DNA from 3 places in the Cupriavidus sp. TMH.W2 genome. Region 2 is predicted to be linked to each of the others. Evidence: predicted binding sites of a transcription regulator. Region 2 holds the regulator's gene; each other region holds the start of a gene.
What was found. The regulator sigma-54, encoded in region 2, starts transcription at its own class of promoters, with help from an activator protein. The targets are predictions, from matches to a motif close to TGGCANGNAANCTGCTTT.
Positions count from the first base shown of each region.

Region 1 (7,530 bases), 730 kb from region 2:
TGTCGCGCACCATGAAGTCGATCACATCGTCGCGCGACAGCAGGCCGTACTTGTGGTCGAAGACATCGGTCAGCTCGGAGATATCGAGCATGGCCCACCAGCCCTGCTCGGCCACTTCGGCAGATTGCGGCAAGAGCGAGGTCTGGTAGTTGACGTCGAGCATGCGCGCGGTGTTCTCCGCGCGCTCGGTGTAGCGGGCCATCCAGAACAGGTGGTCGGCGGTGCGGCTCAGCATGTGGGCTCTCCTGGCGTGGCGGCGGTCGCCATGGCGGTCATTGCGGCGGTCATCACGTTGTTCGCGTTCATCGTTCCAGCACCCAGGTGTCCTTGGTGCCGCCCCCTTGCGAGGAGTTCACCACCAGCGAACCTTCACGCAGCGCCACCCGGGTCAGGCCGCCGGGCACCATGCGCACTTCCTTGCCCGACAGCACGAACGGGCGCAGGTCGATATGGCGCGGGGCGATGCCCGCCTCCACATAGGTCGGGCAGGTCGACAGCGCCAGCGTGGGCTGCGCGATGTACTGCTCCGGCCTGGACCTGACCACCTCGCGGAACGCATCGATCTCGGCCCGGGTCGCGGCCGGCCCGACCAGCATGCCGTAGCCGCCGGCGCCGTGGGTTTCCTTGACCACCAGCTCGTCCATGTGGTCCAGCACGTAATGCAGGTCGTCCGGGCGCCGGCACATATACGTCGGCACGTTGCTGAGGATGGCCTCCTCGCCCAGGTAGAAGCGGATCATGTCCGGCACATACGGATAGATCGACTTGTCGTCGGCCACGCCGGTGCCGATCGCATTGCAGATGGTCACGTTGCCGGCACGGTAGACCGACAGCAGCCCCGCCGCGCCCAGCGACGAATCGTGGCGGAACACCAGCGGGTCGAGGAAGTCGTCGTCGACGCGGCGGTAGATCACGTCGATGCGCTGCGGGCCCTGCGTGGTGCGCATGAACAGGTGGTCGTCCTCGACGAAGAGGTCGCTGCCCTCCACCAGCTCCACCCCCATCTGCTGCGCCAGGAACGCATGCTCGAAGTACGCCGAGTTGTACATGCCCGGGGTCAGCACCACCACCGTGGGATCGGCGATCGCCTGCGGCGACACGCCGCGCAGCATGTCGAGCAACAGGTCGGGATAGTGGGCCACCGGCGCCACGCGGTTGCGCGCGAACAGGTCGGGGAACAACCGCATCATCATCTTGCGGTTTTCCAGCATGTACGACACGCCCGAGGGCACGCGCAGGTTGTCTTCCAGCACGTAGAACTCGCCCTCGCCGGCGCGCACCACGTCGATGCCGGCCACGTGCGCATAGATGTCGTGCGGCACGCTGACGCCAAGCATCTCGGGGCGGTACTGGGCGTTGTTGTAGATCTGGTCGGGCGGGATCACGCCCGCGCGGATGATGTCCTGGCCGTGGTAGATATCGTGGATAAAGCGGTTCAGCGCGGCCACGCGCTGGCGCAGGCCTCTTTCCAGCAGCGCCCATTCGCTGGCCGGGAAGATGCGCGGGATCACGTCGAACGGAATGGTGCGCTCGGTGCCGCTGTTGGCTTCGTCCTTGTCGCCGTAGACAGCAAAGGTAATGCCCACGCGCCGGAAGATCAGGTCGGCCTCGGCGCGCTTGTTGCCCATCGTGCTTTCGGACTGCCGCGCCAGCCAGTCTGCGAAATGCCGGTAATGCGGGCGAACCGCCCCTTCAGGCAATGCCTGTCCCGCCTGGATAACCATCGGCGCCCCGTCAGTGCGCCAGTCCAGCATCTCGTCGAAATACCGCCCCGCCATGATGGCCGTTCCTCCATGTCGCGGACTTCCGGTGCTACCGCTTCATTGCGACGTCGCGGTCGCTGCCGGCTGCCCTGGTTTTGCCCTGGCTGTCCTGCCCTGGCCCGCCGCGCGCTGTCCGTCCTGCGGGTGCCGCGGTGTTGCCGTCGAGTCACTGGCCCTTTCAGCATACCCGTGCCGGCGAAAGCCGCAAGGTAACTAACCGGCACTGGTACGGGAAATGAACTAGCAAGATGCCTGCCAGGGCACGCACAAACGGCCGCCAGCGAGGCTGGCGGCCGTTTGTGCGAAGCGTGGGAACGCGCCGCCCCGAACGGTGCGCGGCGTCAGCAGGCCAGAGGGTCAGCGCGCCGCGCCGGCGCCTTGCGGCGCGGTGGCCTGCAGGATGGTGCCGACCAGCGCCTCGGGAGACTGCTGGATATCGAGCACCAGCGCATCGCTGGGTTCCTCCAGGGTATTGAACTGGCTTTGCAGCAGGTCGGCATTGAAGAAGTGATCGGTGCGCGCGGACAGGCGCCTGCCGATCAGCGACGGATCGCCCTTCATAAAGACAAAGGTCACGCCGCCGTCGGGCGGGGTCAGGCGGTCGCGGTAGGCCTGGCGCAGCGCCGAGCAGGTGAACACATGGGTGCGGCCTTCGGCCCGGGCCGTGTCGATGGCGGCGCGCATGGCGGCCAGCCAGGGCCAGCGGTCTTCGTCGGTCAGCGGGATGCCCGCGTGCATCTTGGCCTTGTTGGCGTCGCTGTGGAAGGCATCGGCGTCATCGAAGCCGCAGCCCAGGCGCTGCGCCAGCAGCTGGCCAACCGTGGTCTTGCCGCTGCCGGAAACGCCCATCAGGATATAAATCATGTCTGCTCCGTCGGTCTTGGTATCGGATGGTGTCGCCATCCTTGTCTGTACTTGCTTGTCCTGAACGTCGTTCCCGCGCATACCCAAGGGCACGTGGGCGGGAACCCGGTGACTTCTTCCCCGAAGGGGACGTGAAAGACGCTGGATTCCCGCCCACGCGCCCTTTGGATAAGCGCGGGAATGACGGAAGTGATTGAGGCTATTGTGCGACGGTTTGCGCCGCTGCGGCAGGAACGGAGGCGCCTGCGCCGGCTTCGGCATCCGCCTCGGACAGGTCGAGTGCGCTGCCGCCCTCTTCCGCGATGCGCGCATGGCGCCGGAACAGGCCGAACAGGCCGCGCCCCAGGCTGAACTGCGCGAAATCGTCGGCGGGCGCGGCGACCCGTTCGCGCGCGGCGAATTCGGCTTCGTCGCCCAGCCATTGCAGGGTGCCGGCGACGGCATCGACACGGATACGGTCGCCGTCGCGCACGCGCGCCAGCGCGCCGCCGGCCAGCGCCTCGGGGCCGACGTGGATCACCGCCGGCACCTTGCCCGACGCGCCCGACATGCGCCCGTCGGTCACCAGCGCCACCTTGTGGCCGGCGTCCTGCAGCGCGCCCAGCACCGGGGTCAGGCGGTGCAGCTCGGGCATGCCGTTGGCGTTCGGACCCTGGAAACGCACCACCGCGATCAGGTCGCCGGTCAGCTCCCCCGCATCGAAGGCAGCCTGCAATGCCTCCTGCGCATCGAACACCCGCACCGGCGCTTCCACCACGCGGTGCTCCGGCGCCACTGCCGAGACCTTGATCACGCCGCGGCCCAGGTTGCCCTGCATCAGCCGCAGCCCGCCCTCGGCGGAGAATGGCGCCGCGGCCGTCGCCAGCACCTGCGCGTCGCCGCTTTGCGCCGCGCCGTCGCGCCAGCGCAGCACGCCGTCGGCCATCACCGGCTCCTGCGCATAGCGGGCCAGCCCGGGGCCGGCCACGGTCTGCACGTCCTCGTGCAGCAGCCCCGCCTGCAGCAGTTCGCGGATGACGAAGCCGGCACCGCCCGCGGCATGGAAGTGGTTCACATCGGCCGAGCCGTTCGGGTAGACGCGCGCCAGCAGCGGCGTGATGCGCGACAGCAGGTCGAAATCGTTCCAGTCGATGACGATGCCCGCGGCGCGCGCCATCGCCACCAGGTGAATGGTGTGGTTGGTGGAGCCGCCGGTCGCCAGCAGGCCGACCATGGCATTGGCGATGGCGCGCTCGTCGACAATGCGCGCCAGCGGCAGGTACTCGTCGCCGCGCGCGCGCAGGGCGATCGCGCGCTGCGCCGCCGCGGCCGTCAGCGCGTCGCGCAGGCCGCTGTCCGGGTGCACGAAGGCCGCGCCCGGCAGGTGCAGGCCCATGATTTCCATCAGGAACTGGTTGCTGTTGGCGGTGCCGTAGAAGGTGCAGGTGCCGGCACCGTGATAGGCCTGGCATTCGGCTTCCAACAGCGCCTCGCGCCCGACCTGGCCAGTGGCGTAGAGCTGGCGCACGCGCGCTTTCTCCTTGTTGGGCAGGCCGCTGGCCATCGGGCCGGCCGGCACGAACACCATCGGCAGGTGGCCGAACTGCAGCGCGCCCATCAGCAGCCCGGGCACGATCTTGTCGCACACGCCCAGCATCAGCGCCGCATCGAAGGTGTTGTGCGACAGCGCCACCGCGGTGCCCATGGCAATCGCGTCGCGCGAGAACAGCGACAGCTCCATGCCCGGGTTGCCCTGCGTGATGCCGTCGCACATCGCCGGCACGCCGCCCGCCACCTGCGCCACCGCGCCCACCGCGCGCGCGGCCTCGCGGATCACGGCGGGGTAGCGCTCGTACGGCTGGTGCGCAGACAGCATGTCGTTGTACGCGGTGACGATGCCGAGATTGGGGGCATGGTCGACGCGCAGCTTCAGCTTGTCGTTGGCCGGCAGCGCGGCAAAGCCGTGCGCCAGGTTGGCGCACGACATGCCGCGCAGCGGCCCCAGTTCAGCCTGCGCGCGCTCGCAGCGGGCAAGATAGGCGGCACGGCTGGCGCGGCTGCGCGCAACGATGCGGTCGGTAACGGCCAGAAGCTCGGCATGGACAGCGGAAGGCATGGCTCAGACGTTCCTTGTGGGCTAGGTGGCGACGCGATAATGCCGCGCCATCGCTTGTAGATTTTCTACAGATTGCCACCATTATACCGAGCAGGATCGCGCCGTCGACCCGCTCATGCGTCACAATCGTGCAGAAACTCCCGAAATCAGGGCAAACCCCGAGGGCGGGCCACGCACCATTTCGGGCAAGATGCGACGCCATCCGATGTAGAATCTCTACATAGCCACAAACCCCGACCCCACAGCCCCCGCCGCCATGCGCGACCGAATCATTGCCGTCTACGACACGCTCCGCCCCTCTGAACGCCGCCTGGCCGACTATGTCGCACGGCACGGCGCCGCCGTGATCCGGCTGTCGATGCCTGAGCTGGCCGAGCGTGCCGGCGTGTCGCAGCCCACCATCGCGCGCTTCTGCGCGGCGCTGGGCTACGACGGCTTCCGCGAATTCAAGCTGCAGTTCGCGCAGAACCTCGGCGGCGGCACGCCCTTCGTGCACCAGGACGTCGCGGCCGACGACCGCCCAGCGGACATCGCCGGCAAGGTCTTCGACCGCACCATCGCCACGCTGATGAGCGTGCGCAATGCCCTGTCGGCCGACCAGATCGAGCATGGCATCCAGCTGCTCGCCGGCGCGCGCCGCATCGAGTTCTACGGCTGCGGCAACTCGGGCATCGTCGCGCTGGATATCCAGCACAAGTTCTTCCGCCTGGGCATGCCGACGGTCGCGTACTCGGACCCGCATGTGTTCAGCATGTCCGCCGCGCTGCTGGCCCGCGGCGACGTGGCCGTGCTGGTCTCCAACAGCGGCCGCACCTGGGACATGCTGACCGCCGCCACGCTGGCGCGCAGCAGCGGCGCCAGCGTGCTGGCGATCACGCACAGCGGCTCGCCGCTGGCGCGGCTGGCCGACGTCTGCGTGTTCTCCGACGTGGAGGAAGACAGCGAGGTCTACACGCCGATGACCTCGCGCATCAGCCACCTGGTGCTGGGCGACGTGCTGGCCGCTGGCGTGGCACTGGCGCGCGCGGACACCGTCGCGCCCCGCCTGCAGCGCGCCAAGGCGCATCTGCGCGAACGGCGCATCGCCGGAGCGGAACCGGCGCCGGCAAGAAGCCGCGCGACGACCAGGGCGACGCCGGAGCCGGCCGCCCCCGCGCCGGCAGCCACGCGCACGCGCCGCCGCAAGGGTAACTGACCCGAACGCCCTAGCGCGGCGCCGCCGGCCGCGCCCGCCAGTAGCGCGGCTGCGCCTGCCTGAACATCGACAGCGCGTACCCCGCAGGCGTGGTCGTCATGGTCACCGCTCCGGTTTCATCAGTCCGGTAGCGCAGCACGCCGGCGCGGCCGTAGCGCTCCCACACCTCGGCGCCCGGATGCCGATAGCGGTTGGCATGACCCAGCTGGAACACCGCCGCCGACGGTCCCACCGCCTCCACCCAGGCCTCGCCCGACGAGCTGCCGCTGCCGTGATGGGCCACCACCAGCACGTCGGCACGCAGCGCCTCGGCCGGCAGCCTGTCGATCAACGCACGCTCCTGCGCCAAGCCGATATCGCCGGTCAGCAGCAGGCTGTGCGCCGCCGCGTCCACGCGCAGCACGCAGCTGCGCGCATTGCTGGCCACGGCGGACTGCTGCGCCTCTTCGGCCAGCGGATGCAGCACGGTAAAGCGCACGCCGTCCCACTCCCATTGCTGCCCCGCCGCGCATGGCGGCCATTGACCTGCCTGCGCCCCAAGCAGGGCATGACCGACCGGCGCACCCGTGCTGCGCGCCGCCACGGCCACCGCCGTCTCAACGTCCGCCACGCCGCCGGCATGGTCGGTGTCTTCATGGCTGACCATCAGGTGGTCGAGCCGGCCGATCCCCTCGCCACGCAGCCACGGCACCACCACCTGCGCACCGGCGCTGGACCCAGACCCATAGGCTGGCCCGGCGTCATACAGCAACGCATGCGAACGCGTGCGCACCAGCACCGCCGTGCCCTGCCCCACGTCGAACATCGCCGCGCGGAACTGGCCATGCGCCACCGGCGGCCCGCGCGCCAGCAGCATCGGCAGCAATAGCAGCCCGCCGTGCAGGCGCACGCGCGCCGTGGCGACCGGCGCGACCAGCAGCCCGACCCCGAGCGCAGCCAGCACCAGGGCCAACGGCCCGGCACCGGCCGCTTCCCACATCGCCCACGGCAGCACGGATAGCCAGTCCAGCACGGCGGCCAGCACCACCATCGCCAGGTGGGCCACGGCCAATACCGGCATGGCAAGCATCATCGGCAAGGCCGCGCCGAGCAAGGCCAGCGGCGTCACCAGCAGGCTGACGACCGGAATCGCCACCGCATTGGCGAGCGGCGACACCACCGATACCTGTCCGAACAGCAGCAGTGTCAGCGGCACCAGCCCGATGGTTACGGCCCACTGCGTGCGCGCCCCGGTGGCGAGCGTGGCGCGCAGGCGTTGCCAACGCCCCGCCGCCACGGCATCCCGGCCCGGCCGGGCGGCGAAGAAGATCACCGCCACAGCGCCAAACGACAGCCAGAAGCCGGGCAGCATCACCGCCCACGGATCCAGCAGCAATGCCACCAGCGCCGCCCACGCCAGCACCACCGAGGCGGGCGGCGCGCGCGCGCCCCACACCGCAATGGCGGCCACGCAGAGCATGGCCACGGTGCGCAGCGCCGGGATCTGCATGCCGGCCAGCAAGCCGTACCCGAGCGCGCTGGCCACGGCCGCCACCAGCGCGGCCTGCCGGGCCGGCAGCCACAGCGGCAACGGCCGGCGCAGCCAGCGGCCGAGTCCGAACGACTGCCGCCAC
Region 1 covers NZ_CP193792.1:1,155,858-1,163,387, reverse strand. The annotation lists gene ACREYQ_RS05440 (alpha-E domain-containing protein) at 1-235, opposite strand, end outside; gene ACREYQ_RS05435 (circularly permuted type 2 ATP-grasp protein) at 303-1,778, opposite strand; gene ACREYQ_RS05430 (gluconokinase) at 2,121-2,627, opposite strand; gene edd (phosphogluconate dehydratase) at 2,827-4,722, opposite strand; gene ACREYQ_RS05420 (MurR/RpiR family transcriptional regulator) at 4,979-5,917, shown strand; gene ACREYQ_RS05415 (DNA internalization-related competence protein ComEC/Rec2) at 5,928-7,530, opposite strand, start outside.
Region 1: the regulator sigma-54 is predicted to act here: its motif matches at 2,004-2,021, upstream of ACREYQ_RS05435 (circularly permuted type 2 ATP-grasp protein).

Region 2 (7,530 bases):
GCGGGCGGATCGTTCCGCCGGGCAGGGGGCTGGCTCCGGGCTGCCCCTGGCCTGGCCGGAGGCGTTCGGCCCATTATAGAGCAGCGGCCACCCTCGCATTGTGCAGTGCAGCGGAGCAAGCTGGTGCAGAACGATACATGGCGATGCAATCGTGCCTCCGGGCCGGGAGCCGTCGCACCGATGCAGGGCGCGGCCAGGATTCCCTCTCTTTGTATGGCGCAGCATACACCTTGCCGCCGCGCTTGCGAACACCCTTGCTCATTCGGGTGAAAAGCGTTTGCTCCGGCGCCACAACCTGCCGTGGCGCCACGCATGGGCGCAAAAAAGCCGCGCTTCGTGGCGCGGCTTGCCTGGTCAATCCTGATTCAGCAGCCCTCTTCGGGGCCGCCGGGCACGGTCATTGCTGCATCTGCGCTGCGGCCATCTGGTACTTGACCGCTTCGCGGTCGTGGCCTTGCACGCGATCCTTGTAGCGGATCACCTGACGGTCCAGCTTGTCGACGAGTGCGTCGATCGCTGCATAAAGGTCTTCGTGATGCGCCTCGACAAAGATGTCCTTGCCCTTGAGATGTAGATTGATTTCTGCGTACTGACGCCGGTCCTTTTCCTTGTGATTGTCGACAGAGAGCAGCACGCTAACGCCAATGACCTGATCGAAATGCCTGACGATTCGCTCCAGCTTCGTTTCCACGTACTCACGCAGAGGGGGCGTGATGTCCAGGTGGTGTCCACTGATCTTGAAGTTCATAGCGCTTCTCCTTCTGAAAGAGCCTCACCAGGCAGGCGGTGGGCTCGGCTACAAAGACTTGCGGAGATTGACTGCGGGGATCTTCAGGGCCTCGCGATACTTGGCAACGGTGCGTCGTGCGACAACGAAGCCTTGCTCACCCAGCAGTTCGGCGATGCGACTGTCGGAAAGGGGATTCCTCGGGTCTTCGGCTCCTATCAGTTGCTTGATCAAGGCGCGGATGGCCGTTGATGAAGCCGCGCCACCGGTTTCGGTGGACACGTGGCTGCCGAAGAAGTACTTCAGTTCGAAAGTACCCATCGGCGTTGCCATGTATTTATTGGTCGTCACCCGGGAGATGGTTGACTCGTGTAATCCCAGTGTATCGGCAATCTCCCGCAAAACCAAGGGGCGCATGGCGATTTCACCGTGGGTGAAAAAGTTCTTTTGACGCTCGACAATGGCTTGCGAGACACGCAGGATCGTATCGAACCTTTGCTGGATGTTCTTGATCAGCCAGCGTGCCTCCTGCAGTTTCTGCTGCAACCCCGCGGTGCCGGTTTCCCCTTTTGCGCCACGCAGGATTTGTGCATACATATCGTTGATGCGCAGCCTCGGCATCACATCCGGGTTCAGCTGCGCGATCCAGCCGCCGCCGCTCTTGCGCACGAACACGTCCGGCACCACGAAATCGGCTTCCGGGCGGCTGTAGGCATGGCCCGGGTAGGGCGCCAGGGATCGGATCAGGTCGTGCGCGGCCTTCAGCGCCACTTCATCGACCTGCAGCGCCTTCTTCAGCCGCGTGTAGTCGCGTACTGCAAGCAACTCCAGGTGATTGGTGACGATATTCAGCGCCAGGTCGCGCTGCGGGTGGGTCAGGCGGCGCAATTGCAGCACCAGGCACTCGGCGGCATTGCGCGCGCCCACGCCCGGCGGGTCGAAGCTCTGCAAGAGCGTCAGGATCGCATGGACTTCGTCGAGCTCGAATTCGAGTTCTTCGGGCAACTCCGCGCAGATCTCTTCAAGCGAGGCGCTCAGGTAGCCATCGTCGTCGAGCGACTCGATCAGGAAGATGGCCAGGCCCTTGTCGCGCGCCGAGATCTTCAGCGGCGTCAGCTGCTCCATCAGGTATTCGCGCAGCGTGGGCTCGGCCTCGCGCAGCTGCATCGGCGTCTTTTCGTCCTCGTCGCCTTGCGGGCGGCGGGCGAAGTCGTCCAGGCTCCAGTCACTGCTGCCGTAGTCGTCGCCGCTGTTGTTATCGCCAAAGCTGTCGTCGTCACCCGCGCCGTCGGCGCGGGCGTCGCCATTGCCCTGCGGTTCGGCGGGGGCGGGCGCGGGTGCGCTCTGGACGTTGACCGAGCCATCGGCGGCCACGCGCAGCGGGCTCTCGATCCAGTCGTTCTCACGCTCGAGCAGGGGGTTTTCCGTCAGGGCCTGTTCGACTTCCTGCTGCAGTTCCAGCGTGGAAAGCTGCAGCAGCCGGATCGACTGTTGCAGCTGTGGGGTGAGCGCCAGGTGCTGGGAGAGGCGGAGCTGTAGCGACGGTTTCATGCGACCTATTTTATGCGCATCTTTCCGATGTTGGAACGGAAATTGCTATCGCTGATGGGTCGTGATCGCCGCTGGCTGTGGCGCGTCCGCGCGCGCCCCGCCGGAATGCCTGCCCGCCAGGGGCAGGCCGTCATGTCACATGCGGAAGTTCTCGCCCAGGTAGACGCGCCGCACGGCGTCATTGGCGATGATGTCCTCGGGCTGGCCTGCGGCCAGCACCGCGCCTTCACTGATGATGTAGGCGTGGTCGCAGATGCCGAGCGTCTCGCGCACGTTATGGTCGGTGATCAGCACGCCGATGTTGCGCGCCTTGAGGAAGCTGACGATGCGCTGGATTTCGCCCACGGCGATCGGATCCACGCCGGCGAAGGGCTCGTCCAGCAGGATAAAGCGCGGCGACGACGCCAGCGCGCGCGCAATTTCCACGCGGCGGCGCTCGCCGCCCGACAGCGACAGCGCCGGGTTGTTGCGCAGGTGCGCGATCTGCAGGTCGTCGAGCAGCGCATCCAGGCGGCGCTCGATCTCGGCCTTGGCCAGCGGCTTGCCCTTGTCCAGCTGCAGTTCCAGCACCGCGCGGATGTTCTCTTCGACGTTGAGCTTGCGGAACACCGAGGCTTCCTGCGGCAGGTACGACAGCCCCATGCGCGCGCGCTCGTGGATCGGCAGGCCGCTGATATGGTCGCCGTCGAGCACGATATCGCCCTCGTCCAGCGCCACCAGGCCCACGATCATGTAGAACGACGTCGTCTTGCCCGCGCCGTTGGGGCCGAGCAGCCCGACCACTTCACCGCTTTTCACGTCGAGCGAGACGTCCTTGACCACCGTGCGCGAGCCATAGCGCTTCTTCAGGTGGCGCACGACCAGCGTGCTGCCGCCGGGAAGGACGGTGGAGGCTTCGACGGAAGGCTTGTCGGCGATGGTTGCGGTATCGGTCATGGGCACAGTCAGGCGTTCGGGCGTTTCAGGCGCGGGCGGGCAGGTCCGCGCCCGGCGTCATGGTTTGTTGGCGGGCGCGGGGGCCGGCTTCAGGTCCAGCGGCGAGCCGCCGCTGCCCGGGGTGCCGGCTTTCGGGTCCTGGCGCGGCGACAGCACCGCACGCACGCGGCCGGACGAATTGGCGGCCGCGGCGTCGCCGCTGCCGCCGGCAGCCGTGTAGAACTCTTTGCGGCTGTCGTAGGTCAGCACCGCGCCGCGGATCTCGTCGAGTTGCTTGGCACCCTGCAGGCGCGCCATGCGGGCATTGCCGATCAGCTTGGAGAATTCCTGCTTGCCGTCGTATTCGATGCGGTCGCCCCAGCCGTCGATGTATTCGTCGACGCCTTCGCGCTTCTGCCGGATATAGGCCTGCTTGCCCGGCTTGGCGGTGGCCACCGCGAACTGGTAGCCCTCGGGGTCGGTGCGCAGTTCGGCGGCGTCGGACCTCAGAATCATGGTGCCCTTGGTCAGCACCACGTTGCCGGTCAGGGTATAGATCTGCTTGACGTCGTCGTAGCTGGCGTTGTCCGCCTCCAGCACCATCGGCTTGTCGCGGTCCGCGCGCTCGGCAAGGGCAGGCTGGGCCAGCAGGCCGAAGGCCATGGCCAGCGCGAGCAGGGCCGGGGCGGTGCGTCGACGGGACGAAGTCGTCAGGGAAGCGGTCATGTTGGCAGGGTTGCTTGAGGGCGTCGGGATACGTGGTGGCGCGCTTTCACGCGGGTTTGCACGGGTTCGTGCCGGCCGGCACGCTCCGGCGCCGCATGCGCGGCCCGGCAAGGCCAGGGTTCAGGACCCCGGCGCGCGGGCCGGCGACGGGCCGGTGACGATGGTGCCGCGTACATTGCCGAGCAATTGTACTTCGCGGGTGACGTTGTTGAAGATCAGGCCGTTGGCAGTCATCACCGAGGGGCCGCGCGTGAGCTTGACCGGCTTGTCGGTCTTGACGATGTCGTCGTTGACCAGCAGCTGGAAGTAGCTCGATGCCGCGGTCAGCTGCGGATCCCTGGACGCGTCCGCGCCCTGCTGGCGCAGCACGAAGCCGTTGCCGTACAGGTCGATCACCGAGCCTTCGGCGTTCATGCGGCCGAGGTCGGCGCGGGCGGTCACCGGCGGGCGCTCCGGCTCATACGCGCGCATGGCGGGACGCGTGACCTCGTAGGTCTGATCGTCCTCGAAATGGACCATGCGATCGCCGGTGAAGCGGATCTTGGTGCTGCCGTCAGGCGCCAGCTCGGTGGCCGAGAAGCCGTCCATGAAGTAGTCAGGCTCGTGCTTCTTGGCGCTGTTCGCGGCTTGCTCTTCCTTGGGGGAGTTGATCTGGACCAGCCAGAACGTGCTGCCCGCCACGATGGCCATCAGCAGCAGCGGCAGCAGCCGCATGACGATGCCGCTGAGGGAGGCGAGGAGTGCCTGCATGGTGTCCTTGGCGTTGTGCCTGGTTGCCGGGCGCGCCCGCTCAGATGACCTTGGCGCGCGTCAGGTCGTGGATATGCAGCGCCCCGGTCAGGCGGCCGCTGTCATCCACCACCAGCAACTGGTTGATGCGGTTGGCTTCCATCACCTGCACCGCTTCGACGGCCAGCTGGTTCTCATTGACCGCATGCGGGTTGCGGTGCATGACCTCGCCGATGGGCACGGTCTTCCAGTCGCGCGGGGTTTCCAGCAGGCGGCGCAGGTCGCCGTCGGTGAACACGCCGATGGCGTGCCCGTCCGGGTCCACCACCGCGGTCATGGCCATGCCCTTGCGGGTGATTTCCATCAGCGCCTGGGCCAGCGGCGTGTTCTCACGCACCTCGGGCACGGCGTTGCCGGTGCGCATCACGTCGCGCACATGGGTCAGCAGCTTGCGCCCGAGCGCGCCGCCGGGGTGCGAGCGGGCGAAGTCTTCCTCGCCGAAACCGCGCGCGTCCAGCACCGCCACCGCCAGCGCATCGCCCAGCGCCAGCGCTGCGGTGGTGCTGGCCGTGGGCGCCAGGTTCAGCGGGCAGGCTTCTTTCTCGACCGCCGCGTCCAGGTGGACGTCGGCCAGCCTGGCCAGGTTGGAGTCGGGGTTGCCGGTGACCGAGATCAGCCGCGCGCCGATGCGCTTGACGATCGGGATGATCGACAGCAGCTCGCCGGTCTCGCCCGAATTGGAGAAGGCGATCAGCACGTCGTCGCGCGTGACCATGCCCAGGTCGCCGTGGCTGGCTTCGGCCGGGTGCACGAAGAACGCCGGCGTGCCGGTCGAGGCCAGCGTGGCCGCGACCTTGCGCCCGATATGGCCGGATTTGCCGATGCCGGAGACGACCACGCGCCCGGTGCATTGCAGGATCAGCTGCACGGCACGGGCAAAGTCGCCGTTCAGGCGTGCGGAAAGTGCGGAAACCGCGTCGGCTTCCGTCTGGAGAGTGTCGCGGGCGAGCCTGAGTGCTCGATCCGCATCGAAATTGGCTATCATGGCGACGAAGTATACCAACGAATGCGATGGCGCCTGGCCCGACCCATGGCGCACATCGTGCTTGCAGTGCTCGCCGTATCTTGCCGGCAGGGCGCCCGTGCCGGGTCGGACGCGCGCCTGGCCGGTCACCCTGACCGCCTGATGCATTCTCCGCTGGAACTGACCCTGGTGCTGCTGGCCGCCGCCGTTTTCGGCGTGGTCGCATTCCGCATGTTGCAGCTGCCGCCGATGCTGGGCTACCTGGCCGTCGGCATCCTGATCGGCCCGCATGCGCTGGGGCTGGCCAGCGACACCGCGCAGACCAAGTACCTGGCCGAATTCGGCGTGGTCTTCCTGATGTTCTCGATCGGGCTGGAGTTCAACCTGAGCAAGCTGCGCTCGATGAAGCGGCTGGTGTTCGGCATGGGCGGCTCCCAGGTGGTGCTGTCGATGCTGGCGGTGGTGCCGGCCAGTTGGGCGTTCAACTGGCTGTTTCCGATGTCCTGGCAGGCCTCGGTGGCGCTGGGCGGGGCGCTGGCGATGTCTTCCACCGCGATCGTCTCCAAGATGCTGTCCGAGCGCATGGAGCTTGAGAGTGAGCACGGCCGCAATATCATCAGCATCCTGCTGTTCCAGGACCTGGCGGTGGTGCCGCTGCTGATCGTGATCCCGGCGCTGTCGCGCGACCCGGGCGACCTGATGGCGGCGCTGGGCCTGGCCACGCTCAAGATCGTGGTGGCCCTGGGCGCCATCTTCTTCCTTGGCCAGCGCCTGATGAGCCGCTGGTTCCATGTGGTGGCGGCGCGCCGCTCGCAGGAACTGTTCATGCTGAACCTGCTGCTGGTGACGCTGGGCATGGCGGCGCTGACCGAGCGGCTGGGCCTGTCGATGGCGCTGGGCGCCTTCATGGCGGGCATGCTCATCTCCGAGACGCCCTACCGCCACCAGGTGGAAGAAGACATCAAGCCGTTCCGCGACGTGCTGCTGGGGCTGTTCTTCGTCACCATCGGCATGCTGCTCAATATCCGCGTGGTGCTGGACCACGCGTGGCTGGTGCTGGCGCTGCTGGTAGTGCCGATACTGTTCAAGCTGTTGCTGATCTCGGTGCTGGCGCGGGTTTTCGGCTCGCGCCAGGGCGTGGCCATCCGCACCGGGCTGGGGCTGGCGCAGGCGGGCGAATTCGGTTTCGTGCTGCTCAACCAGATCGACGGCCTGAACCTGGTCGACCCGGTGCTGATCCAGGTGATCCTGGCGTCGATGCTGTTGTCGATGCTGGCGGCGCCGTTTCTGATCCAGTACAGCGACGCCATCGTGCTGCGCTTTGCCGCCAACGAATGGCTGATGCAGTCGCTGAACATGACCCGCATCGCCGCGCAGAGCCTGCAGACCGAGAAGCACGCCATCATCTGCGGCTTCGGCCGCAGCGGGCAGAACCTGGCGCATATGCTGGAGCGCGAGGGCATCAACTATGTGGCGCTGGACCTGGACCCCGACCGCGTGCGCGAGGCCGCCGCCGCCGGCGATACCGTGGTCTACGGCGACGCGGGCCGGCGCGAGGCGCTGATCGCCGCCGGCATCCACCGTGCCGCCGCGCTGATCGTCACCTATGCCAACACGCCGTCGGCGCTCAAGGTGCTGCACCATGTCCAGGAAGTGGCGCCCGCGCTGCCGGTGATCGTGCGCACGGTGGACGATTCAGAACTCGACACGCTGCAGAAGGCCGGCGCCACCGAAGTGGTGCCCGAGATCATCGAGGGCAGCCTGATGCTGGCCTCGCACGCGCTGGTGCTGCTGGGCGTGCCGATGCGCCGGGTGGTGCGCGGCGTGCAGCAGGCGCGCGACGCGCGCTACAGCCTGC
Region 2 covers NZ_CP193792.1:423,535-431,064, forward strand. The annotation lists gene hpf (ribosome hibernation-promoting factor, HPF/YfiA family) at 398-748, opposite strand; gene ACREYQ_RS02020 (RNA polymerase factor sigma-54) at 797-2,278, opposite strand; gene lptB (LPS export ABC transporter ATP-binding protein) at 2,414-3,214, opposite strand; gene lptA (lipopolysaccharide transport periplasmic protein LptA) at 3,272-3,919, opposite strand; gene lptC (LPS export ABC transporter periplasmic protein LptC) at 4,040-4,669, opposite strand; gene ACREYQ_RS02040 (KpsF/GutQ family sugar-phosphate isomerase) at 4,710-5,693, opposite strand; gene ACREYQ_RS02045 (monovalent cation:proton antiporter-2 (CPA2) family protein) at 5,835-7,530, shown strand, end outside.

Region 3 (7,530 bases), on a different replicon from region 2:
TTACTTCCGCTCGCGCATTCCGCTCGCGCAGCGCGACGTCGACCACGGCCTGCGCGTGACGCTGGACTACTTCCGCACCGCGGCGCAACAGCAACGCGCCCTGGACATCCTGCAGTTCAAGCTCGACGTGCTCTGGTCGATGCTCGATGCCATCCAGCTAAGCAACCCATGACCGCCACCACGCAAGACCTCGCCACGCCGACCCTGCACCGGACCTTCCGCCTGCAATGGGAGGAATCCCAGCAAAGCTGGGTGCTGCTGTATCCGGAAGGCATGGTCACCCTCAACGACAGCGCCGCCGCCATCCTGCAGCGCTGCGACGGCAGCCATACACTGGACATGCTGATCGACGACCTGCAGGCGGCATTTGGCGTGCAGGGCATTGCCCCGGAGGTCCATGCCTTTGTCAAACATGCAATCGAACGCGGCTGGCTCGTCTGAGTGCGCGCCGGCACCGCCGGGCCCGCCGCTGTGGCTGCTGGCGGAACTGACCTACCGCTGCCCGCTGCACTGCGCCTTCTGCTCGAACCCGGTGGACTACGCCCGGCATACCGCCGAACTGGACACCGCGCAGTGGTGCAACGTCTTCAGCCAGGCGCGGGCACTGGGCGCCGTGCAGCTGGGCCTGTCCGGCGGCGAGCCGCTGCTGCGCAAGGACCTGGAGACGCTGGTCCGGCATGCGCATGGCCTCGGCTTCTACACCAACCTCATCACCTCCGGCGTGGGCCTGACCGACGCCCGCCTGGCCGCCCTGCGCGAAGCGGGCCTGGACCATATCCAGCTATCGTTCCAGGACTCCACCCGCGAGCTCAACGACTTCCTGTCCAGCACCCGGACGTTCGAGCTGAAACAGCGCGTGGCCAGGCTGATCAAGGCGCACGGCTACCCGATGGTGATGAACTGCGTGCTGCACCGGCACAACCTTCCGCATGTCGGCACCATCATCGAACTGGCCCTGCAGCTGGGCGCGCAATACCTGGAACTGGCCAATACGCAGTATTACGGCTGGGCCTGGGAGAACCGGCTGGCACTGATGCCGACGCAGGAACAACTGCGCGAGGCCGAGGCCGTGGTCCGGCAGTACCGCGCGCGCATCGGCAAGCAATGCCAGATCCTGTTCGTGGTGCCGGATTACTTCGAGGCGCGGCCCAAGAAGTGCATGAACGGCTGGGGCACGACCTTCCTGGGCGTGGCGCCGGACGGTACCGCGCTGCCGTGCCATGCTGCGCGCATGCTGCCGGATCTGGTGCTGCCCAACGTCCTCACGCAGCCGCTGCGTGGCATCTGGCAGGACAGCGATGCATTCCGCCGCTTTCGCGGCACGCAATGGATGCCGCATCCGTGCCGGTCATGCGAGCACAGTGAGGAAGATCTCGGCGGCTGCCGTTGCCAGGCCTTACTGGTCACGGGTGATGCCGCGGCGACAGATCCGGTCTGCGAGCGTTCTCCTGCGCATGGGCGGATCCAGGAGATCGTGCTGGAAGGGCGGCTGGCCGCTGCACAGGCGCGGGAATATCCGATGGTGTTTCGTGGTGATGGGAACTCGTTGCGATTGAGTCGGGGGCGGGGGTAAAAGAAGTGTCGCTGATGCGGTAAGGAGTTGCTGCGCCGGCTCATGACACTGTTCGTCGGAACAGATGTCTGCAAAGTCCCCCAACTATCGTTGCTCGAGCCACCCGTGCTTGCCGCTGCCTCCGACAGCTGAAAGCGCTTTTCACATTGCGGAATTCACTCCGAGTTTCCGCTGCGCTATGTTTTCGCCCCTTAAAAATTCATTCCACATCACGAAATTTGCATCCTATCTCATTGAAAAATAAGGATAAGCTAACTCTTATGTCTTATATAAGACTTGGCCGCGACGCGTCAAAACGGCCATACAATGAGTCCACGCTGCTTGCTTCGACATCCGTAGCGGCACACGCAACCATTTCGTCAATCGCGCTTTCTTCTTAGGAAATTCCCATGGCCCAGTATCAAGACGACATCAAGGCAGTTGCTGGTTTGAAAGAGAACCACGGCAGCGCATGGAATGCCATCAACCCCGAGTACGCCGCTCGCATGCGTGCCCAGAACAAGTTCAAAACGGGCCTGGACATCGCCAAGTACACCGCCAAGATCATGCGCGCCGACATGGCCGCCTACGATGCCGACTCGTCCAAGTACACCCAGTCGCTGGGTTGCTGGCACGGCTTCATCGGCCAGCAGAAGATGATCTCCATCAAGAAGCACTTCAACAGCACCGAGCGCCGCTACCTCTACCTGTCCGGCTGGATGGTGGCCGCGCTGCGCTCCGAGTTCGGCCCGCTGCCGGACCAGTCGATGCACGAGAAGACCTCGGTCAGCGCGCTGATCCGCGAGCTGTACACCTTCCTGCGCCAGGCCGACGCCCGTGAACTGGGCGGCCTGTTCCGCGAGCTGGACGCTGCCCAAGGCCCTGCCAAGGCCGCCATCCAGGCAAAGATCGACAACCACGTCACCCACGTCGTGCCCATCATCGCGGACATCGACGCGGGTTTCGGCAACGCCGAAGCAACCTACCTGCTGGCCAAGCAGTTCATTGAAGCGGGCGCGTGCTGCATTCAGATCGAAAACCAGGTGTCCGACGAGAAGCAGTGCGGCCACCAGGACGGCAAGGTCACCGTGCCGCACGAGGACTTCCTGGCCAAGATCCGCGCCATCCGCTACGCCTTCCTGGAACTGGGCGTGGACGACGGCGTCATCGTGGCCCGTACTGACTCGCTGGGTGCCGGCCTGACCAAGCAGATCGCCGTGACCAACACGCCGGGCGACCTGGGCGACCAGTACAATTCCTTCCTCGATTGCGAGGAACTGTCGGCCGACCAACTGGGCAACGGTGACGTCATCATCAAGCGCGACGGCAAGCTGCTGCGTCCCAAGCGCCTGCCCAGCAACCTGTTCCAGTTCCGCGCCGGCACGGGCGAAGCGCGCTGCGTGCTGGATTGCGTCACGGCCCTGCAAAACGGCGCCGACCTGCTGTGGATCGAAACCGAAAAGCCGCATATCGCCCAGATCGGCGGCATGGTCAGCGAGATTCGCAAGGTCATTCCGAACGCCAAGCTGGTGTACAACAACAGCCCGTCGTTCAACTGGACCCTGAATTTCCGCCAGCAGGCGTATGACGCGATGAAGGCCGCGGGCAAGGATGTGTCGGCATACGATCGCGCCCAGCTGATGAGCGTTGAATACGACCAGACCGAACTGGCGAAGCTCGCCGACGAAAAGATCCGGACCTTCCAGGCCGACGCGTCGCGCGAAGCCGGTATCTTCCACCACCTGATTACGCTGCCGACCTACCACACCGCCGCACTGTCGACCGACAACCTGGCCAAGGAATACTTCGGCGACCAGGGCATGCTGGGTTATGTGGCTGGCGTGCAGCGCAAGGAAATCCGTCAGGGCATCGCCTGCGTCAAGCACCAGAACATGTCCGGCTCGGACATCGGCGACGACCACAAGGAGTATTTCAGCGGCGAAGCGGCCCTGAAGGCGGCGGGTAAAGACAACACCATGAACCAGTTCTGATACCAGTACCCCCCCAAGCAAAACGCCAACCCATGACGGGTTGGCGTTTTTTTTCGGCGAGATGGTTCGCGGGGTTCTCATCAGACGTTTTCTTGTGCGCAGGTTGCCCGCCCGCTAGCGACGGGGTCGGTCGGATGCCTTCGGCTGCGCTTCGCGCCGCCTTCACCCAACACTCAACACCCACTCCGCCAACTTCTTTGCATCCTCCTCCCCAAGATTCCCATGCGGCGGCATCGGAATCCTTCCCCACCCCCCCTTGCCGCCCTCTCTGATCTTCCTCGCCAGCCGCTCAGCCGCCTGGCTGTCGCCCTTGTACCTGGCCGCCACCTCGGCAAACCCCGGCCCCACCAGCTTCGACTGCATCCCATGGCAGGAAAAGCAGCCGCTCTTGTCGGCCAGGGCCTGCATGTCGGCGGCAGTACCGGCCAGTGCCGCACCCGGCAGCAACGCAGAAGCCACCGCCAGCCCCATCCATGCTTTCTTCATACGTGTATCTCGCTTGATCCTGTTGCTACTCCGCCCGGCGCGCGCCGCGCACCCCTGATGCGATGCAGGCATGTGCCGGGCGGTGTCGTCACCTTCCCGCTCAGCTCTTATGCAGCTTGAACACCCAAACCGAGCCACCCTGCTCCAGGAAGTTCACGCGCTTGGCCACCTCCCCGCCCCACAGCGGCACCGCGCCGCCCCAGCCGGACACCACAGCCACGTATTGCTCGCCGTTCTCTTCCCACGTGACCGGAGGCGCCACCACGCCGCTGCCGGTCTGGAACTGCCAGAGCTCCTTGCCCGTCCCGGCATCCGCGGCCTTCAGATAGCCTTCCGGCGTGCCCCAGAACACCAGCCCGCCGGCCGTGGTCATCGCACCGCCCCACAGCGGCGCGTTGTTCTTGACCTCCCAGACGATCTTGCCGCTCTTCGGGTTGATGGCGCGCAGCGCGCCGATGTAGTCATCGTTCAGCGGATGGATGGTGAAGCCCGCCCCCAGGAAGGCGGCACCCTTCTTGTAGCTGGCGGGCTCATTCCAGATATCCATGCCCCATTCATTGGCCGGCACGTAGAACAGACCCGTCTGCGGACTGTAGGCCATCGGCTGCTGGTTCTTGCCACCGAGAAATCCCGGTGCGGCGAACACGGACTTGCCCTTGTTCTCATCGCTGCCGGCCGCCGGGTCGCCGGGGCGGCCTTCGGCGATATAGTTGGGACGGCCGGTCTTCAGGTCGATGCCGGTGGCCCACGTGATCTTCTTGACGAAGGGGAAGGCGTTGACCAGCTTGCCGCTGGTCGCGTCGTTGACGTAGAAGAAGCCATTGCGGTCGGCCTTGCCGCCCATGCGCTTGCCGTCCAGGTCGAACGTCACGAACTCATTGACGCCGTCGAAATCCCAGCCGTCATTCGGCGTGTTCTGGTAATGCCAGACGATCTTGCCGGTAGCAGGATCGAGCGCCACGGTGGAGGCGGAGTAGAGATTGTCGCCCTTGCGGATATGGCTGTTCCACGGGCCGGGATTACCGGTCCCAAAGTAGACCAGGCCGGTTGCCGGATCATAGGTGCCACCCAGCCACGTCGCGGCACCGCCGGTCTTCCAGGTCTCGCCGGGCCAGCTGGCATTCTGGGTCCCGGTCACGCCGTTTTCGGTCTTGTTGCCGTCCTTGTCGTACTTGTAGCCCATGTGGCCTTCCACCACCGGCCGCGACCACACCAGTTGCCCCGTCCTGGCATCGCGGGCCTCGACGCGGCCAACCACGCCAAACTCGCCGCCCGAGATACCCGTCAGCACCATGCCCTTGACAACCAGCGGCGCCGCCGTGTACGAATAGCCGGCCGCATAATCTTCCAGCTTCTCCTTCCACACCACCTTGCCACTCTTCTGGTCCAGCGCCACCAGCTGCGCATCGAGCGTGCCGAAGATCACCAGGTTGTCGTAGAGCGCCGCACCGCGGTTCACCACGTCGCAGCACGGCATGATGCCTTCCGGCAAGCGGTGCTCGTACTTCCAGAGCTTGCGCCCGGTCTTCACATCGAGGGCGTAGATGCGTGAATACGAGGCCGTCACGAACATCTTGCCGTCGTGGATCAGCGGCTGCGATTCCTGCCCGCGCTGCTTCTCGCCGCCGAACGAGAACGACCACGCCGGCACCAGCTGGCCCACGTTCTTCGTGTTGATGCGCGACAGCGTGGAATAGCGCTGGCCCTGCGGGCCCATGCCCCACGACAACACGTCGCCGGGAGTCTTCGCGTCGTTTTCAATCATGGCATCGGTCACCGCTGCCTGCGCGGCAAGGCTTGCCGCGGCAGCCGCCGCCGCCATCACTACTCGTAACGTCCTCATTGCCATCTCCTCTCTTGTTTTGGGGTTCCCTGGTGCGCCGCTGCGCCACACACCAGCATGCAATTGGCAATTCCCATGCCAGCGGGCTGCCCGCGCAAACAGGCGGTCCGCGGGCCGACCGGGATTGCCGCGGGGGCTGCAAGCCGGCCGCCCAAGGCACGGTACGAAACCTGCTGAGGGCCTCCGGTCAGGCGCTACCCAATGCAGGTATGCGCCGCCCTTCCGGAGGAGACAGCACATGCCAGCCAACCCGCACCCTGCACCGCCAGGTCAGCCGCCCTGTGACCCCGCGGCCCGCCGCGGCAGCCTCGCCGGCGCGCTCCCCGCCATGGTGGCAGTGGCCATCGCGCTGCTGACCCAGCGTCCCGCTGTTGCGCAACAGGACACCGCTGTCCCAAAGCAGGACAGCAACCTGCTGCCGGAAGTCCTGGTAGTGGCCGCCACGCCGCTGCCGGGCATCGGCGTGGCCAGCGACCTGGTGCCCTACACCGTGCAGACCGTGCGTGGCGGCGACCTCGACGGCTCGCGCGCCGGCAACCTGGCCGAATACCTGAACCGCAACCTGGCCGGCGTCAACGTCAACGACATCCAGGGCAGCCCGTTCCAGACCGACATCACCTACCGCGGCTTCCGGGCATCGTCGATCCCCGGCGTGCCGCAGGGCCTGTCGGTGTACCTGGACGGCATCCGCGTCAACGAGCCCTTCGGGGACGTCATCAGCTGGGACATGATTCCGGAGGCGGCGCTGGCGAGCGTGTCGCTGGTGTCCAGCGCCAACCCGGCCTACGGCCTCAACACCCTGGGCGGGGCCCTCGCCATGACCACCCGTTCCGGACTGGACTCGCCCGGCTTCACCGCCGACTTGTCCTACGGCAGCAATGCCCGCAAGCGCGCCGACCTGTCCGGCGGCGTGCGCAGCGACAGCGGCTGGCATGCATTCGCGGCCGGCACACTGTTCCAGGAGAACGGCTGGCGCGACCAGTCCGGCGGCCGGCTCGGCAATGTCTTCGCCAAGGCCGGCTATGCGGGCGATACCAACAGCTGGGACGTCTCCGTGCTGCATGGACGCAGCACGCTGACCGGCAATGGCCTGGTGCCCAGTTATCGCGCCAGCGGCGGCGGCACGCTGCCCGATCTCTACCAGGCCAACCGGCGCGCCGTCTACACCTACCCCGACCAGACCCGCAACCAGGTGACCCAGGCCACGGTCAACGGCCGCCACTGGTTCGACGACAAGACCAGCGCCGCCGCGCTGGCCTATGTGCGCACCAGCCGCCGGGACACCACCAATGGCGACGTGAGCCCGGACTATGCGGCCTATGTCGAAGCCTGCGAGGACGGCTTCAACGCCGACGGCAGCCCGCGCGGCGAAGGCTGCGGCAGGACCCGGGCGCAAGGCGCAGCGCTGCATCCGGCCGTGCTCAACACCACCCACATGTGGCAGCAGACCGTCGGCATGGCGCTCAGCGCGTCCAGGGAGACCGATCGCCACCTGCTCAATGCCGGCCTGACCCTCGACCGCAGCCGCCTGACCTATTCGCAATACACGCAGCCCGGCACCTTTACCGACGACCGCGGCGTGGTGGCCGACCCCACTGAACCCAACGCCCTGTTCTCCGGCGTCAGCGGCACCGCGCGCATGCTTGGCCTGTATCTGT
Region 3 covers NZ_CP193793.1:858,486-866,015, reverse strand. The annotation lists gene pqqC (pyrroloquinoline-quinone synthase PqqC) at 1-172, shown strand, start outside; gene pqqD (pyrroloquinoline quinone biosynthesis peptide chaperone PqqD) at 169-441, shown strand; gene pqqE (pyrroloquinoline quinone biosynthesis protein PqqE) at 413-1,573, shown strand; gene ACREYQ_RS21485 (isocitrate lyase) at 1,963-3,543, shown strand; gene ACREYQ_RS21480 (c-type cytochrome) at 3,706-4,029, opposite strand; gene ACREYQ_RS21475 (PQQ-dependent methanol/ethanol family dehydrogenase) at 4,130-5,872, opposite strand; gene ACREYQ_RS21470 (TonB-dependent receptor) at 6,111-7,530, shown strand, end outside.
Region 3: the regulator sigma-54 is predicted to act here: its motif matches at 5,936-5,953, upstream of ACREYQ_RS21475 (PQQ-dependent methanol/ethanol family dehydrogenase).